Regions from separate parts of the Streptomyces sp. NPDC102514 genome, predicted to be linked through region 4. Evidence: riboswitches for the same ligand, from Rfam matches in the RefSeq annotation. Region 4 holds a riboswitch; each other region holds the start of a gene.
The links. A riboswitch is a leader RNA that binds a small molecule or an ion and turns the genes downstream of it on or off. The one in region 4 is predicted to bind cobalamin.
Positions count from the first base shown of each region.

Region 1: it holds a riboswitch for cobalamin, as region 4 does, so the genes downstream of both, ACZ60E_RS35035 (ABC transporter substrate-binding protein) here and ACZ60E_RS22120 (ribonucleoside-diphosphate reductase subunit alpha) in region 4, are expected to answer to the same signal.
Region 2: it holds a riboswitch for cobalamin, as region 4 does, so the genes downstream of both, metE (5-methyltetrahydropteroyltriglutamate--homocysteine S-methyltransferase) here and ACZ60E_RS22120 (ribonucleoside-diphosphate reductase subunit alpha) in region 4, are expected to answer to the same signal.
Region 3: it holds a riboswitch for cobalamin, as region 4 does, so the genes downstream of both, ACZ60E_RS00610 (energy-coupling factor ABC transporter permease) here and ACZ60E_RS22120 (ribonucleoside-diphosphate reductase subunit alpha) in region 4, are expected to answer to the same signal.

Region 1 is NZ_JBVJLW010000017.1:8,025-11,903, reverse strand. It holds gene ACZ60E_RS35045 (ABC transporter ATP-binding protein) at 1-550, opposite strand, end outside; gene ACZ60E_RS35040 (FecCD family ABC transporter permease) at 646-1,662, opposite strand; gene ACZ60E_RS35035 (ABC transporter substrate-binding protein) at 1,671-2,702, opposite strand; cobalamin riboswitch at 2,770-2,956, opposite strand; gene ACZ60E_RS35030 (TIGR03767 family metallophosphoesterase) at 3,231-3,879, shown strand, end outside.
Region 2 is NZ_JBVJLW010000001.1:301,128-305,006, forward strand. It holds gene metE (5-methyltetrahydropteroyltriglutamate--homocysteine S-methyltransferase) at 1-2,038, opposite strand, end outside; cobalamin riboswitch at 2,204-2,421, opposite strand; gene ACZ60E_RS01410 (SDR family NAD(P)-dependent oxidoreductase) at 2,452-3,231, opposite strand; gene ACZ60E_RS01415 (maleylpyruvate isomerase N-terminal domain-containing protein) at 3,391-3,879, opposite strand, start outside.
Region 3 is NZ_JBVJLW010000001.1:132,286-136,164, forward strand. It holds gene cbiQ (cobalt ECF transporter T component CbiQ) at 1-345, opposite strand, end outside; gene ACZ60E_RS00605 (energy-coupling factor ABC transporter substrate-binding protein) at 352-753, opposite strand; gene ACZ60E_RS00610 (energy-coupling factor ABC transporter permease) at 750-1,499, opposite strand; cobalamin riboswitch at 1,530-1,711, opposite strand; gene ACZ60E_RS00615 (tetratricopeptide repeat protein) at 1,806-2,534, opposite strand; gene ACZ60E_RS00620 (nuclear transport factor 2 family protein) at 2,767-3,507, shown strand; gene ACZ60E_RS00625 (cellulase family glycosylhydrolase) at 3,668-3,879, shown strand, end outside.
Region 4 is NZ_JBVJLW010000008.1:249,233-253,111, forward strand. It holds gene ACZ60E_RS22120 (ribonucleoside-diphosphate reductase subunit alpha) at 1-2,007, opposite strand, end outside; cobalamin riboswitch at 2,147-2,283, opposite strand; gene mctP (monocarboxylate uptake permease MctP) at 2,537-3,879, opposite strand, start outside.

The DNA.
Region 1 (3,879 bases), on a different contig from region 4:
CGAGGTTCAGCAGGTCGAGCTGGTGCTGGATGTCGAGGTGGTTGGTGGGTTCGTCCAGGAGGAGTTCACGGGGTTCCTGGGCGAGGGCGCGGGCGATCTGCACGCGTTGGCGTTCACCGCCGGAGAGGGTGTGCCAGGACTGGTGGGCGCGGTCGGCGAGGCCGGTGCGGGCCAGGGCGTCGCGTACGGCCTCCTCGTCGGCCTGCGACGGGGGTGTCCAGGCGCGGCGGTGCGGGGTGCGGCCGAGGCGTACGACGTCCAGGACGCTCAACTCGACCTGTGTGTCGGCCTGTTGCTCGACCACCGCGATACGGCGGGCGATGTCGCGGCGGCCCAGTTCGCCGAGGGGGCTGCCGTCGAGGGTGACCACGCCCGAGGCCGGGGCGAGGACGCCGGAGAGCAGCCGCAGGAGGGTGGACTTGCCGGAACCGTTGGGCCCGAGGAGGCCGACGGTGGTGCCGGGGGCGGGGCTGATACTGACGCCGTCCAGGATGACGCGTCCGTCGGCGGTCCGGGTGACGCGGCCGGCCCGGAGGCCGGCATCCCGCACGGCCGTACCCTTCTCGACGCCTTCCGCGCGCCCGGCGGCGATCCCGGCGCCCTCGGTGGTCCCGGCACCTTCAGTGGTCCCGGCGTGCTCGGTCGTCATCGTGTCCTCCGCGTCCGGTACAGCACCAGCACGAACACCGGTACGCCGATGAGTGAGGTGACCACACCCACGGGCACCTCCTGGGGGTCGAGGACGGTACGGGCCAGGGTGTCCACCCACACCAGGAACACCGCGCCGGCGAGGGCGGCGACCGGCAGCAGCCGGGCGTGGCCGGAACCCACCACCGCGCGGGCCGCGTGCGGCAGGACGAGTCCGACGAAGCCGATGGCGCCGGCCGAGCTGACGAGCGCGGCCGTCAGGAGCGCCGTCACGCACAGCAGCACCAGCCGGGTGCGGGCCACGGACACCCCGAGGGTCGCGGCGGCGTCCTGGCCGAAGGCGAACGCGTCCAGCGTGCGCGCGTACGCCAGACAGACCGCCAGCGCGACCACCAGGACCGCGAGGCAGACCCAGACGTCCGTCCAGCCGACCCCGCCCAGCGAGCCGAGCAGCCAGAACAGCACCCCTCGGGTGGTCTCGGCGTCGGCGGCGGTCATCACCACGAAGGAGGTGAGCGCCGAGAAGAGCTGCATCGCGGCGACACCGCTCAGCACCACGCGGTCCGTCGTCCCGCCGAGCGTGTGGCTGAGCAGCAGCACGAGTCCGAACGACAGCAGCGCGCCGAGGAACGCGCCCGCCGAGACCGACACCAGGCCGCCGCCCGCGCCGAGGACGACCACGACGACCGCGCCGGTCGAGGCTCCGGAGGACACCCCGAGGACGAACGGGTCGGCGAGCGGGTTGCGCAGCAGGGACTGCATGACCGCGCCGCACACGGCGAGTCCGGCCCCGCAGACGGCGGCCAGCAGGGTGCGCGGCAGCCGCAGCTGCCAGACGATGCCGTCCCGGATGGGGCTCAGCTCCGTACTCCCCCAGCCCAGATGGGAGGCGACCACGGACCAGACGTCGGCGACGCGGATGTCCGCCGGGCCGATGGTGATCGCGACGGCGACGGAGGCGACGAGCAGTGCCACGCCGGCCGCGCAGAGCAGTCCCACGCGCGGCCGTGCCATCCGGCGAGTCACCCCGTGAGCCCGAACTCCCGCAGGGCGGTGGCCACTTGTTCGACGCCCTCGACGGTACGGATGGTCGGGTTCATGGCCTGCCCGCTGAGCAGGACGTACCGCTTCTTCTTCACGGCGGTCATGTTCTTGGTGACCGGGTCGGACTCCAGGAACTCGATCTTCTTCTTCGCGGACTCGGCGGTCTGCGACTTGCGGGTCAGATCGCCGATGACGAGGACGTCGGGGTCGCGGTCGGCGACCGTCTCCCAGTTGATCTGGGGCCATTCCTCGTGGGTGTCGTCGAAGACGTTCTTCGCGTCGAACGCCCGGGTGATGATGCCGGGGGCGCCGCAGCAGCCGGCCATGTAGGGCGACTCGGAGTTGGCGAACCAGTACAGGAGGGAGACGTCCGAGGCGTCGATGCCGGCGGTGGCCTTCTGCATGCGCTGCCGGAGCTCGGCGACCAGCTTGTCGCCCCGCTCCTCCACACCGAACACCTCGGCCAGGTCGCGTATCTCCCCGTAGATGGCGTCGATGCCGAGGGGCTTCTTGCGGGCGCCGTCGCCGTCCCCGGTGTTGTCCTTGCCCGCGCAGTCGGAGGGCGAGACGTACGCGGGTACGCCGAGCTTCTCGAACTGCTCGCGGGTGGCGACGCCTCCCTTGCCGAGCGTGGACACGAACGAGGCGGCGACGAAGTCGGGGTCGGCGTCCAGGACCCGTTCGAACGACGGGTTGTTGTCGGCGATCCGCTTCACCTGCGCGTCGGCCTTCTCCAGGCCCTTCATCACCGGGTCGGTCCAGGTGGCGCTGCCGGCCATCCGGTCGGCGAGGCCCAGCGAGAACATGATCTCGGTGGTGCCCTGGTTGAGGGAGACGGCCTTGCGCGGCGGGGACTCCACGCGGACGGTGTGGCCGCAGTTCTCCAGGGTGACGGCTGCCGCGGAGTCCTTGCCGGCTGAGCCGGACGAGTCGGCACCACCGCACGCGGTCAGCAGAACGACCCCGGAAACGAGCAGGGCGGCAGGGCGGGTGGGGCGTGCGATGGGCACGGAAGTTCCTCAGACGTCGAGGGCTCGAACGCGGAGCCCGGTCGTACGGTGCTCCCCCGCCGTCTCGGGACCGCGGAGGCCGCCAGCAGGTCTTCGGACTCGGGTTCACCCGGACGAGGCGCCTTCCCGGACCGTCGATCCGGTCCAGTGGCCGATGCCCCGCCCGTCACCCTCACCGCTGCGCGTCAGCTCCGGATTTCCACCGGATTCCCTGACCCACGTACATGGGTTCGACTGGCTTTCGCAAGCTATCACGGCGGCTTTCACGGCCGTGCGGCAGTGCGGTGGGGGCTCGGTCGCGGCTCGGCGAGGGCTCGACGGGAATGCCGGTCTCCGCCGCCCGTTTCGTACGTTTCTCCTGTTCCGGCGGTGTTCACGGCGGCGCCACGCCCGTGCCCCCGCGGCCTGAATGAGTGGTTCCGTTCAGCGCGCCGCTCGGAGGCACCGGAGGACCGACCCATGCCGCAGGACCAGCCCATGACCGGAACCGCCGGAACCGCCGGAATCACCGGACCCGCCGGAAGGGACATGGCCGGAAGGGATCCGTCCGGGAGGGGCCCGGCCGATGGGGAAGCCGCGGCGGCCATCGACCGCCGTCGCTTCCTGCTCGTCTCCGGCACCCTCGCGATGGCGGCGGGGGCGACGGCGGCAGCGGGAGCGGCGACCCTCGTCCCGCCGCAGCGCCCCGGCCCCTCCGCGGCACCCGCGGCCGAACAGGTGGCCCCGCGGCCGGCCCGTGCCACCCGGCGGCCGGCGCCGTACGCGGCCACCACCCTGGACATGACCGCCCGGCTGAGCGGAAGCCCGCACTCCGGCAGCTACCGCCGACTGGTCACGGGCCCGGGCCGGCCCCTGGTCGTACGGGAGGAACTCGCCCCCGCCGCCACCGGCCGCCCGGACCGGCGGACCCCGCTCGCGTGCTTCGTCCAGTTCACCGACCTGCACCTGACCGATGTGCAGAACCCGCTGCGCACGGAGTTCCTGCGCTCGGGCGGGGCCGCGGCCTGGCGTCCTCAGGAGGCGCTGACCGTGGCGGGGGCCGTCGCGCTCGTGGAGCAGGTGAACGCGCTCGCCGAGGGCCCGCACACCGGTCTGCCGCCCGCCTTCGTGATGACGACCGGCGACAACATCGACAACAACTCCGCGCTCGAACTCGACTGGTTCCTCACGCTGATGA
Region 2 (3,879 bases), on a different contig from region 4:
CCAGGCTGATGACGTCGGCGTCGAGGTCGTCGATGGCCTGCACGATGTCACCGAACTCGGCGTAGCACATGTGCGTGTGGATCTGGGTGTCCGGGCGTACGCCGCCGGTGCTGAGGCGGAACGCCTCGGTGGCCCACGCCAGATACGCCGGACGGTCGGCGGCCCGCAGCGGCAGCGTCTCGCGCAGGGCGGGTTCGTCGACCTGGATGACCGAAGTCCCGGCCGCCTCAAGGTCGTTCACCTCGTCGCGCAGGGCGAGGGCGACCTGGCGGGCGGTGTCGCCGAGCGGCTGGTCGTCGCGGACGAAGGACCAGGCGAGCATGGTGACGGGCCCGGTCAGCATGCCCTTGACCGGCTTGGCGGTGAGCGACTGGGCGTACGTCGTCCAGCGCACCGTCATGGGTTCCGGGCGGGAGATGTCCCCGGCGAGGATCGGCGGGCGGACGTACCGCGTGCCGTAGGACTGGACCCAGCCGTGCTGGGTGGCGAGGTATCCGGTGAGCTGTTCGGCGAAGTACTGGACCATGTCGTTGCGTTCGGGTTCGCCGTGCACGAGCACATCGAGGCCGGTCTTCTCCTGGAACGAGATCACCTCGCCGATCTCGGCCCGGATGCGCTCCTCGTACCCGGCGCTGTCGATCCGCCCGGCGCGCAGGTCGGCCCGTGCCGTGCGCAGTTCCGTGGTCTGGGGGAACGAGCCGATGGTGGTGGTCGGCAGCAGCGGCAGGCCGAGGTGGGCGCGCTGGGCCGCGGCCCGCTCGGCGTACGGCAGGGAGCGGCGGGCGTCGGCGTCCGTGACGGCGGCGGCCTGGGCCCGTACGGTGGGGTCGCGGGTGATCGCGGACCCGGCGCGGGAGGCCAGGTCGGCCCGGTTGGCGGCGAGTTCGGCGGCGATAGCGCCGGTGCCGCCCGCGAGGCCCTTGGCGAGAGTGACGATCTCCGCGGTCTTCTGCCGGGCGAAGGCGAGCCAGCGGCGGATCTGCGGCTCGATGTCGCGTTCCGCGGAGGCGTCGAGGGGGACGTGGAGGAGGGAGCAGGAGGCGGCCACGTCGACCCGGTCGGCCAGCCCGAGCAGGGTGCCGAGCGTGCCGAGGGACTTTTCCAGGTCGTTGACCCAGATGTTGCGGCCGTTGACCACTCCGGCGATCAGACGCTTGCCGGGCAGTCCGCCCACGGCGGCGAGCGCGTCCAGGTTGGCGGCGGCCGACTCGGTGAAGTCCAGCGCGAGACCTTCCACCGGGGCCTTGGCCAGCACCGGCAGGGCGTCGCCGAGCCGGGCGAAGTAGGACGCGACCAGCAGCTTCGGGCGGTCGGCCAGGGCGCCGAGGTCACGGTAGACGCGGGTGGCCGTGTTCAGCTCGGCGGGTGTGCGGTCCTGCACCAGGGCGGGCTCGTCGAGCTGGACCCACTCCGCCCCCGCGGCGCGAAGATCGGCGACGATCTCGGCGTACACGGGCAGCAGCCGGTCGATGAGGGTGAGCGGGTCGAAGTCGCCGGCGACACCCGGGGCGGGCTTGGCGAGCAGGAGGTAGGTGACGGGTCCGACGAGGACGGGTCGTGCGGTGAGCCCGAGCGCCAGGGCTTCCTTCAGCTCCGCGACCTGCTTGCTCGAGTCGGCCGTGAAGACGGTGTCCGGACCCAACTCGGGCACCAGATAGTGGTAGTTCGTGTCGAACCACTTCGTCATCTCCAGCGGCGCCACGTCCTGGGTGCCGCGCGCCATGGCGAAGTAGCCGTCGAGCGCGTCGGCCTCGACGGCGGCGCGGTGGCGTGCGGGGATCGCGCCGACCATGACACCGGCGTCCAGGACGTGGTCGTAGTACGAGAAGTCGCCGGTGGGAACCTCGTGGATGCCGGCCTCGGCCAGCTGCCGCCAGTTGGCCCGGCGCAGCTCGGCGGCGGTGGCCCGGAGGGCGTCGGCGTCGACCCGGCCCTTCCAGTAGCCCTCGACGGCCTTCTTCAGTTCCCGGTTCTGTCCCTGGCGGGGGTAGCCGTACACGGTGGCCCGTGCCGCCGCGGCTGCGGACTGCGCTGTCACGGAAATCTCCTTCGCGAGATATCTCCCTGGGATCCCGGGACGGGACGCGAGCGCGAAGGGGTGACGGACCGGGCGGAAACCGAACCGCGCGCAGAGCGCGGTCGTCCGCCGGATCAAGTACGCCGACCCGCCCACGAGGTCACCGGGATCTCCGCGCACGAATGGTTCGCGCACGGGCAGTTGGCAGGTCTTCGGACTCGCGGGCACGTCCTCCCTGCGGAGGACACCTACTGGCCGTCGCTTCCCAGACCCGGCCGGGCCCAGTGCGTGTGACGGCGGTCGTTCCCACTCACCGCTGCGGGGCAGTCCCGGATTCCCACCGGGTTCCCTCTTGCGACGCACCCGTCTGGCGGACGGGGCGAACCAGCTGCACCGGCCACCCTACGGGGCACACCCCGGTCGTGGAAAACTTTTCAGTGCACGGAGAAGCCGCCGTCGACGAAGACCGACTGCCCGGTGACATACGAGGAGGCGGCGCTCGCCAGGAAGACCGCCGCGCCCGCGAAGTCCTCCGCGAGGCCGTTGCGTCCGACCATCGTGCGCGCCGCCAGGGCCGCCACCTTCTCCGGGTCGGACGACAGCCGCCTGTTCAGCGGTGTCATCACGAAGCCCGGCACCAGCGTGTTGACGGTGACCCCGTACGGCGACCAGGCCTCCGCCTGTGAGCGGGCCAGTGACTCCAGCGCCCCCTTGGAGACGCCGTAGGCACCGCTCTGGACGAAGGCGCGGTGGGCCTGCTGCGAGGTGATGTGGATGATCCGCCCGAAGCCCCGCTCGGCCATGGCCGGGCCGAAACGCCGGCCCAGCAGGAAGGGCGCGTCCAGGTTCAGGGCCATGGTGGTGTCCCACACCTCGTCGCTGAGCTCGCTCATCGGCGGCCGGAGGTTGACGCCGGCGCAGTTGACGAGGATGTCGGGTTCACCGAAGGCCTCGACCGCCTGCTCGGCTGCCTCGCGCACGCCTTCACGCGTACCGAGATCCGCGCCGACCCAGGCCGCACGGCAGCCGAGCGCATGCAACTCCTCGACCGTCGCCCGCAGTTCCGCTTCCTTGCGTGCCACGACGACGACGCTCGCCCCGGCGCGGGCCAGCGCCTCCGCCATGCCCCGCCCGATGCCGGAGCTGCCGCCGGTCACCAGGGCGACCCGGCCGTCCAGGGAGAACAGTTCTGAGAGGTAGTGCTGCGAGTCCATGGCGGCACCCTAGAAGGGCAGCGCCGGGAGCGCACCGGCGGGGGTGCGATGCGGCCGTACGGTAACGGTCCAGGTCAGGCGCTTGCCCCCAGGCCGGGAGCCTGGCACGGCGGGGCTGCCGATCGGCCGGCCTATCTCGTACCCGCCCCGGGTGCCGGCTCAGCCCAGTACGAGCGGCAGCCGCCCGGCGAGGGTGCCAAGGGCGGTCTTCTCCGCATCGGTCGGCGTCCGCCGTCCGGTGCCGATCAGCAGCGCGGCCTTGTCGGAGAACGAGGCCGGGAACGGGGTCCCGGCGATCTGCTCCAGCGACGCGCGGGCCGCCGCCAGGGTCGCGGCGGGCGGCTGGGTGGTCGAGGTCAGCCGGGAGATCAGGTCGAGGTGGTGCAGGGTCGCTTCGAGGACGTACACGGACAGGTAGTCGCCGACGGTCAGCACCTCGTCGCGGGTGCCGACGCGGGCCGTGGGATCGGCGAGTCCGGCGGCGCGGCCCGCGGCGGAACCGACGTCGTCGAAGTGGAACTTCAGCAGCTCCGGCTCCCCGTACGCGGCGGCCAGCCGGGGGATCAGCGCGTCCAGCGGATCCTCGCCGGCCGGGGTTCCGCCGAGCTGCCAGTAGGTGACCGCGTCCACGGTCGGTCCGGTGTCGGC
Region 3 (3,879 bases), on a different contig from region 4:
GCCGAGGGAGGCGGCCGAGGTACGCAGCAGGAGTTCCCCGGCGCGTACCGGACCACCCTCCGCCAGGGTCACGAACCCGTCCGGGCCGCCGACCTGGAGCAGCAGGGGCAGCGCACCGGTCACGCAGAAGCCCAGCGGCACCCGGTAGGCGCGCCAGAGCCGCCGGGCGGGTACCGAGGCCGGGCCCAGCAGCACGGTGAGGGCGGTCACCAGGACCAGGGCGGCGCCCGGCCAGGGCGGGAGGGAGATCGCGAGGACGGTCAGGCCGAGACCGAGCACGGCCTTGTCCACGGGATGGCGGCGGCGCCAGCGACTGCTGTGCGCCGCCGCGTCGATCGGCAGCACGAAGGTTCAGGCCCGTTCGTTCGGTCGGCTCGGTCCGGCCGCGGACGCACCGGCATCGCCGGGCGCCTTGTCCGTCGGTCCCTGGTCGTCCTCCCGCTGTGCCAGGACCCGCAGTTCGCCCTGGCGCCTGCCCCGGCGCAGGCCGAAGTAGTAGGCGAGGACGCCCGCGCCGAGGGCGGCCTGGAGGGCGAACAGCGCCGACTCGATCTCACCGGAGGGCGGCTCGTACAGGGGGGAGAACCACGGCTCGTAGTCCGGCTCGATCTCGGTGATCGCGGTCTCCGCCTCCGCGTCGGCGCCCGTGAACGGCTCCTTCTTGTGGTCGCCCATGCCGAAGACCAGCGGCAGGACGGCGAGCGCGGCCACCACGAACAGCAGCAGGGCGTTGATCTTCGCGTTACGGCTCATCGGGCCACCGTCCCGGTCGTCTCGGGCGTCTCGTCGGTCTCGGGAGTCTCGTTCGGGCCGGACTTCCCGGTCCGGGTCCGCCTGCCGGTCAGGAACACACCGAGCCGGGTCAGTTCACCCCTGCTCGACTGCACCAGCAGCCGCATCACGAGCACGGTGAGCAGGCCCTCGCTGACCGCGAGCGGGATCTGGGTGACGGCGAAGATCGAGCCGAACTTGCCGAGCGCGCCCAGGAATCCACTGCTCGGGTCGGGGAACGCGAGCGCCAGCTGCACGCTGGTGACGCAGTAGGTGGACAGGTCGGCGACGAACGCGGCGAAGAACACCGCGACCATCAGCGGCGCGTCGAACCGCCGGAACAGCCGGTAGACCGCGTAGCCGGCCCACGGGCCGACGATCGCCATCGAGAAGACGTTGGCGCCCAGCGTGGTCAGTCCGCCGTGCGCGAGCAGCAGCGCCTGGAAGAGCAGGGTGATGGTGCCCAGGACCGCCATGATCGGTGGCCGGAACAGGATGGCGCCGAGGCCGGTGCCGGTGGGATGTGAACAACTGCCGGTCACCGACGGCAGTTTCAGTGCGGAGAGAACGAAGGTGAAGGCCCCCGACGCGCCGATGAGGAGCGTGCTCTCGGGATGTTCTCTGACCTCACGGGTGAGCGACCGGACTCCGTGGACGACGAACGGCGCCGACGCGACGCCCCAGGCGACCGCGTGCGCCGGAGGAAGGAAACCCTCGGCTATGTGCATGGCTCAGCAGACCCTCTCCAGCACCTCGTGGATGGTTGACGTGCCTTGGCCGGTCTCCTGGCTTACGGGTAACACCACCCGTGCTCCGCCTTCCCGGGTCCGAGGACCCAGTGGCTGCCCGTGAGGGCCGGAGCCGGACTTCCCGATCACAGTGGCGAGGGCCGCACCGGCATCACACCGATTTCCCGAGCACCAAGGCGTCGTGACAGTAGTGCGCGTACAGGGGTGGTGACAAGCGGCCCTCGGGGGGCGTGAGAGTGGTCACGCGGCGCGCGCCGGTCCTCCCGGTGGGAACGGAGCGCCTGTTCAGCCGCCCTGCACATGGGTCAGGAGTTCCCGCAGCTGCCCGGTCGCGGGGTGGCCGGGGCCGAGCTCGCTGTCGGCCAGGGCTCGCGTGAACAGCTCGGCACTGCGCGCGGGGTTTCCCACCGTGTGGTGGACATGGGCGAGTTCGCAGCGGGAGAGCAGGGTGTCGGGGTGGTCGGCGCCCAGGACGCGTTCACGGTCGGCGAGCGTGCGCTCATGGAGCGGGACGGCGAGCACGGGGTTCCCCGTCAGCACGTGGGCGCGGGCGAGATTGTCCCGGCACTGCAGGGTGAGCAGGTCGGTGGGTCCCAGGACGCGTTCGCGGGCCGCCAGCGCGCTCTCGTAGAGCGGGACGGCACGGTCCGGGGCGCCCTCCGCCTCGTACGCGCCCGCGAGGTTGTTCCGGCAGGTCAGCGTGTGGGGATCGGCGGCGCCCAGGACGCGCTCGCTGTCGGCCAGGTTCCGCTCGGACAGTGAAACGGCCTGCTTGAGGTGTCCTGCCTGCAGACAGGCGCCCGCGAGGTTGTTGCGGGAGCGCAGGGTGTCCGGATGGTCGGGCCCGAGGTCCTGTTCGTGCTCGGCCACCTGACGCTCGATGAGGGCCACCAGGTCGTCCCCGGCCGGGTCAGGGGTGTCCGCGGACCGTCCGCTGTCCGGCCGGGGCATCGGGAGTCCGGCGAAGGACCGTTCCTCCGAGGCCTGTCGCAGTTCCTCGCGCAGCGACCTCATGGTCCCGGCGCACCCCGTGCACGACTGTCCCGCCATCCTTGACGCCCCCTCTTCCGCCACCTGTTCCCAGCGTACGTACGGCAGGTGTCCCGCGGGCTCCCGGAACAGGCCACACCGCTGCCGGGTGCCGCCTTCTGCGGCGCCGGTCCACAGGAGATGCTGCGGGGGTGTCGATTCGGCTCACCCCGGTTCGTCGGGGAGGTACAGGGTCTCAGGAACACCGGGAGGAACCATGAAGTACATGCTGCTGGTCTGCGGCGACGACACCGCCGACGCCTCGGGGATGGCCCCCGTCGAACCATGGGTGGAGGAGCTGAGCGTGCGCCGCGGTGTACGGCTGCACGGCCACCGGCTGCGGCCCCCGGCCGACGCGGTGACCGTGCGCGTCCGCGAGGGCGAAGTGCTGCGCACCGACGGTCCGTTCGCGGAGACGAAGGAGTACGTCGCCGGGTACGACATCCTTGAGTGCGACAGCCTGGAGGAGGCAGTGGAGGCCGCCTCGAAGCACCCGGTGGCGGCCCTCGGGGCCATGGAGGTGCGCGCGTTCTGGGACGACGAGGACGCCGAGGGGGAGATCCGCCGGCTCGACGCGGAACTGACGGCCGCCGGGCGGGAGCGGGACTTCGACCGGGCGATGGCCTGTTACGCACCGGACGTGGAGGTGTTCCACCCGGTGAGCGGTCTGGAGCAGCGCGGGGTCGAGGCGCTCCGCAAGGCCGAGGAGGTGTGGTTCTCGACGCTGTCCGGGCCGGTCGAGCGCGAGGTGCTCGCATTTCGCGTGCGGGTCGACGAGAGCATCGCCTTCAGCCACGCGCTCGTACGGATGCGCGCCACGCTGGCCGGCGGCCACGCGCTGGACACCACGGCACGGGTGACCACCGGCTACCGGCTGACGGGCGACCGCTGGCTGATCGTCCATCAGCACACGTCCGTGCCCTTCGACGCCGGGGTTCCCGCAGCCGCCGGGTCCTGACACGTCCTGGAGGGGGCCTCCCCGCAGGCCCCCTCCGGCACATCCGTTACGCGGCCGAGCATGCGCCAAGTCTTGACGTGCCCCTGGCAAGGTGACTCTATGGGAGCGCTCCCACTTTCCCGCAACCCAAGTTTCTTGGCGCTCACTCCCTGGAGTCGCAGTGAGAAGAACAAGAAGCACGACACGGAAGAACCTCGTCAGCGCGTTCCTCGCCGGGCTGGCCGCCCTGCTCGGGCTCGTCGTTCTCGGCGCGCTCGTACCGACCGCCGCACACGCGCAATTGCCCGGTGACCCGCCCGGCGCGTCTCCGGGCGCCCTCGCGACCGGCCTCCATATCGACGACGGCCGCCTGCTCGAAGGCAACGGCAACGA
Region 4 (3,879 bases):
CCGGGTCTGCGCGTCCCACACGCCGAGCTTCTTCAGCTCGGCCACCAGGTACGAGTTGACCTGGAGGAACTCGCCGGACAGCGTCTCGCGCTTGAACAGGTTGGAGACCTGCGGCTCGATGCACTCGTACACGCCCGCGATGGACGCGATGGTGGCCGTCGGGGCGATGGCCAGCAGCAGCGAGTTGCGCATGCCGACCGCGGCGATCCGCTCCCGCAGGGCGGCCCAGCGCTCCGGCCAGTTCAGCTCGACGTCGTAGTGGTCCGGGTGCAGCACACCCTGGGCCGTACGGGTCTTCTCCCAGGCGGGCAGCGGGCCGTTGCGCTCGGCGAGGTCGGCGGACGCCTCGTACGAGGCGAGCATGATCCGCTCGGCGATCCGGGTGGAGAGGGCGCGCGCCTGCGGCGAGTCGAACGGCAGCCGCAGCTTGAAGAAGACGTCCTGCAGCCCCATCGCGCCGAGGCCCACCGGACGCCACTTGGCGTTGGAGCGGCCCGCCTGCTCGGTCGGGTAGAAGTTGATGTCGACGACCCGGTCGAGGAAGGTGACGGCGGTCCGGACGGTCGCGTCGAGCCGCTCCCAGTCGATGTCGCCGGCGTCCGCGTCCACGAAGGCGCCGAGGTTGACCGACCCGAGGTTGCAGACCGCGGTCTCCCCGTCGTCCGTGACCTCCAGGATCTCGGTGCACAGGTTCGAGGAGTGGACCGTGTGGCCGGGCAGCGCGGTCTGGTTGGCCGTGCGGTTGGCGGCGTCCTTGAAGGTCATCCAGCCGTTGCCGGTCTGCGCGAGGGTACGCATCATGCGGCCGTACAGATCACGGGCGGGGATGGTCTTCTTGGCGAGCCCGGCGGCCTCCGCCTTGCGGTAGGCGGCCTCGAAGTCGGCGCCCCACAGGTCGACCAGCTCGGGCACGTCCGAGGGGGAGAACAGCGACCAGTCGCGGTCCTCGTTCACCCGGCGCATGAACTCGTCCGGGATCCAGTGCGCGAGGTTCAGGTTGTGCGTACGCCGGGCGTCCTCACCGGTGTTGTCGCGCAGCTCCAGGAACTCCTCGATGTCGGAGTGCCAGGTCTCCAGGTAGACCGCCGCCGCGCCCTTGCGCCGGCCGCCCTGGTTCACCGCGGCGACCGAGGCGTCGAGGGTCTTCAGGAACGGGACGATGCCGTTCGAGTGCCCGTTCGTGCCGCGGATCAGCGAACCGCGCGAACGGATCCGGGAGTACGAGAGCCCGATGCCGCCCGCGTGCTTCGAGAGGCGGGCCACCTGGTGGTAGCGGTCGTAGATGGAGTCCAGCTCGTCCAGCGGGGAGTCGAGGAGGTAGCAGGACGACATCTGCGGGTGGCGCGTACCGGAGTTGAAGAGCGTGGGGGAGGACGGCAGGTAGTCCAGGCGGCTCATCAGCCGGTACAGGGACGCGACTTCGTCGACGGACCTCGTCGTGTCGTCCTCGGCCAGTCCGCTCGCCACCCGCAGCATGAAGTGCTGGGGCGTCTCGACGACGGACCGTGTGATCGGGTGCCGCAGCAGGTACCGGCTGTGCAGGGTACGCAGGCCGAAGTAGCCGAAGCGGTCGTCGCCCGCCAGGTCGATCAGCGTGTCCAGCCGGGCCGCGTGGAGGCGCACGAACGCGGCCGTGCGGTCGGCGATCAGGCCCTCGCGGTGGCCGACGGCGACCGACTCGGAGAAGGAGCGCACGCCCTGCGAGGCGGCCTCCGCGGCGATGGTGACGGTCAGCAGCCGGGCGGCCAGCTTCGAGTAGACCGGGTCCTCGGAGATGAGACCGGCGGCCGACTCCGTGGCCAGCTCACGCAGCTCCGCGATGTCCGCGGCGGCGGACCGGCCGCGCAGCGCGGCGGCGGCGACCCGGCCGGGGTCGGCACCGGGGAGGTCGGCGGTGAAGTCGGTCAGGATCCGCAGCAACGCGGTTCCCGGTCCGTCGGCCTCGGCCCTGTCCTGCTGGTCCCGGGTCGCTGTCGCGGAGACCGGATCGGCTGGCGCGATGGTCACGTGGGGCTCTCCCTCGCTCGGCACGGGGGCCTCGGGGGAGAGGGGTTCGGGGCACACGGGGGTACGCGCCCTGGGCAGCGGTACGCCGCGTCCACCGGCCCACTCCGCGAGGCCCGGACGTCATGCACCCGGACCGGACGGCCTGGGCGCGCTGTCGGCAGGTCCTCGGACTGACTCCTGTACGCGACATGCGGGCATATCACGTACAAGTACACCGTTGCGGGACAGTTCCGGACTCACACCGGATTCCCCTGCGACGACAGCGAGCATGAGCATACATCTTGTGCCGGGCTCCGGAAGCACCCCCACATGTTGTGTCGTGTCGGCTCCGTACGGTGCAGGGGAGCGGGCTGCGGAGGTGCGGCCTGCCTCGGGGGCGCCGCCCCCGAACCCCCGGTCCTCAAACACCGGACGGGCTGAGAGATCCGTGAATCTCCAGCCCGTCCGGCGTTTGAGGGCAAAGGGGGGCGAGGGGGCGCAGCCCCCATGCAGTGACGGGAAGGGTAGGGGCGGCGGGGGCGAAAAACCCCTAGTGGCCCGCCCCCGCCGTGGCAGGCGGCAGGTCCACCTGGACCCCCTTGTCGCCGGCATCCGCCGTGTAGTCCTCGGCAGAGGTCTCGTCGACCCCGTCCGGCGCCTTGACCGCCCGAAGGACGAACGTCAGCACCACCGTCACCAGCAGGTTCAGCACGAACGCGGTCAGCCCGATGTACCCGATCTCCCCGATCCCGGGAATCTCCTTCGAGGACCCGCCGAAGTGCTTCTGCGTCGGCGAGGCCACCCCGTACGCGGCGACCGTCCCGTACAGCATCCCGACCGCCCAGCCCGCGAGCAGCGCCCATCGGTGGAACCAGCGCGTGAACAGTCCGCCGACGAGCGCCGGGAAGGTCTGCAGGATCCAGATCCCGCCGAGGAGCTGGAAGTTGATCGCGACCGTCTTGTCCATGGTCAGGACGAAGACCAGCGCGCCGACCTTCACGAGCAGCGAGACCAGCTTGGAGACCTTGGTCTCCTGGGCGGGCGTCGCGTCGGGCTTGATGAAGTCCTTGTAGATGTTGCGGGTGAACAGGTTGGCCGCCGCGATGGACATGATGGCCGCCGGCACGAGCGCGCCGATCCCGATCGCCGCGAACGCCACGCCCGCGAACCAGTCCGGGAACATGGTCTCGAAGAGCTGCGGGATCGCCAGCTGCCCGTTGTCCACCTTGATCCCGGCCGCGATCGCCATGAAGCCGAGCAGCGCGAGCAGGCCCAGCATCAGCGAGTACAGCGGCAGGATCGTGGTGTTGCGCCGGATCACCTCACGGCTGCGCGAGGACAGCGTCGCCGTGATCGAGTGCGGGTACATGAACAGCGCGAGCGCGGAGCCCAGCGCCAGCGTCGCGTACGTCCACTGGCCCGCCTCGCCCGGGACCAGGGAGCCGCGTGGCGCGCCGGTCGCCGGGTTGGTCTGGTTGTACGCCTCGCCCGCCTTGGCGAAGATCTCGTCGAAGCCGCCCAGCTTGATCGGGATGTAGATGATCGCGACCGCGATGACGATGTAGATCAGCGTGTCCTTGACGAACGCGATCAGGGCGGGCGCGCGCAGCCCGGACGAGTACGTGTACGCGGCCAGCACGCCGAAGGCGATGAGCAGCGGCAGGTCCTTGACGAACCAGTTGGTGTCCTCACCGCCGCCGACGCCCATCACGTCCAGGACGGCCTGGATGCCCACCAGTTGCAGCGCGATGTACGGCATGGTCGCGAGGATGCCGGTGACGGCGACCGCGAGCGACAGCCCCTTCGAGCCGAAGCGTCCGCGCACGAAGTCGGACGTCGTCACGTACCCGTGCTTGTGCGAGACCGACCACAGGCGCGGCAGGAAGGTGAAGA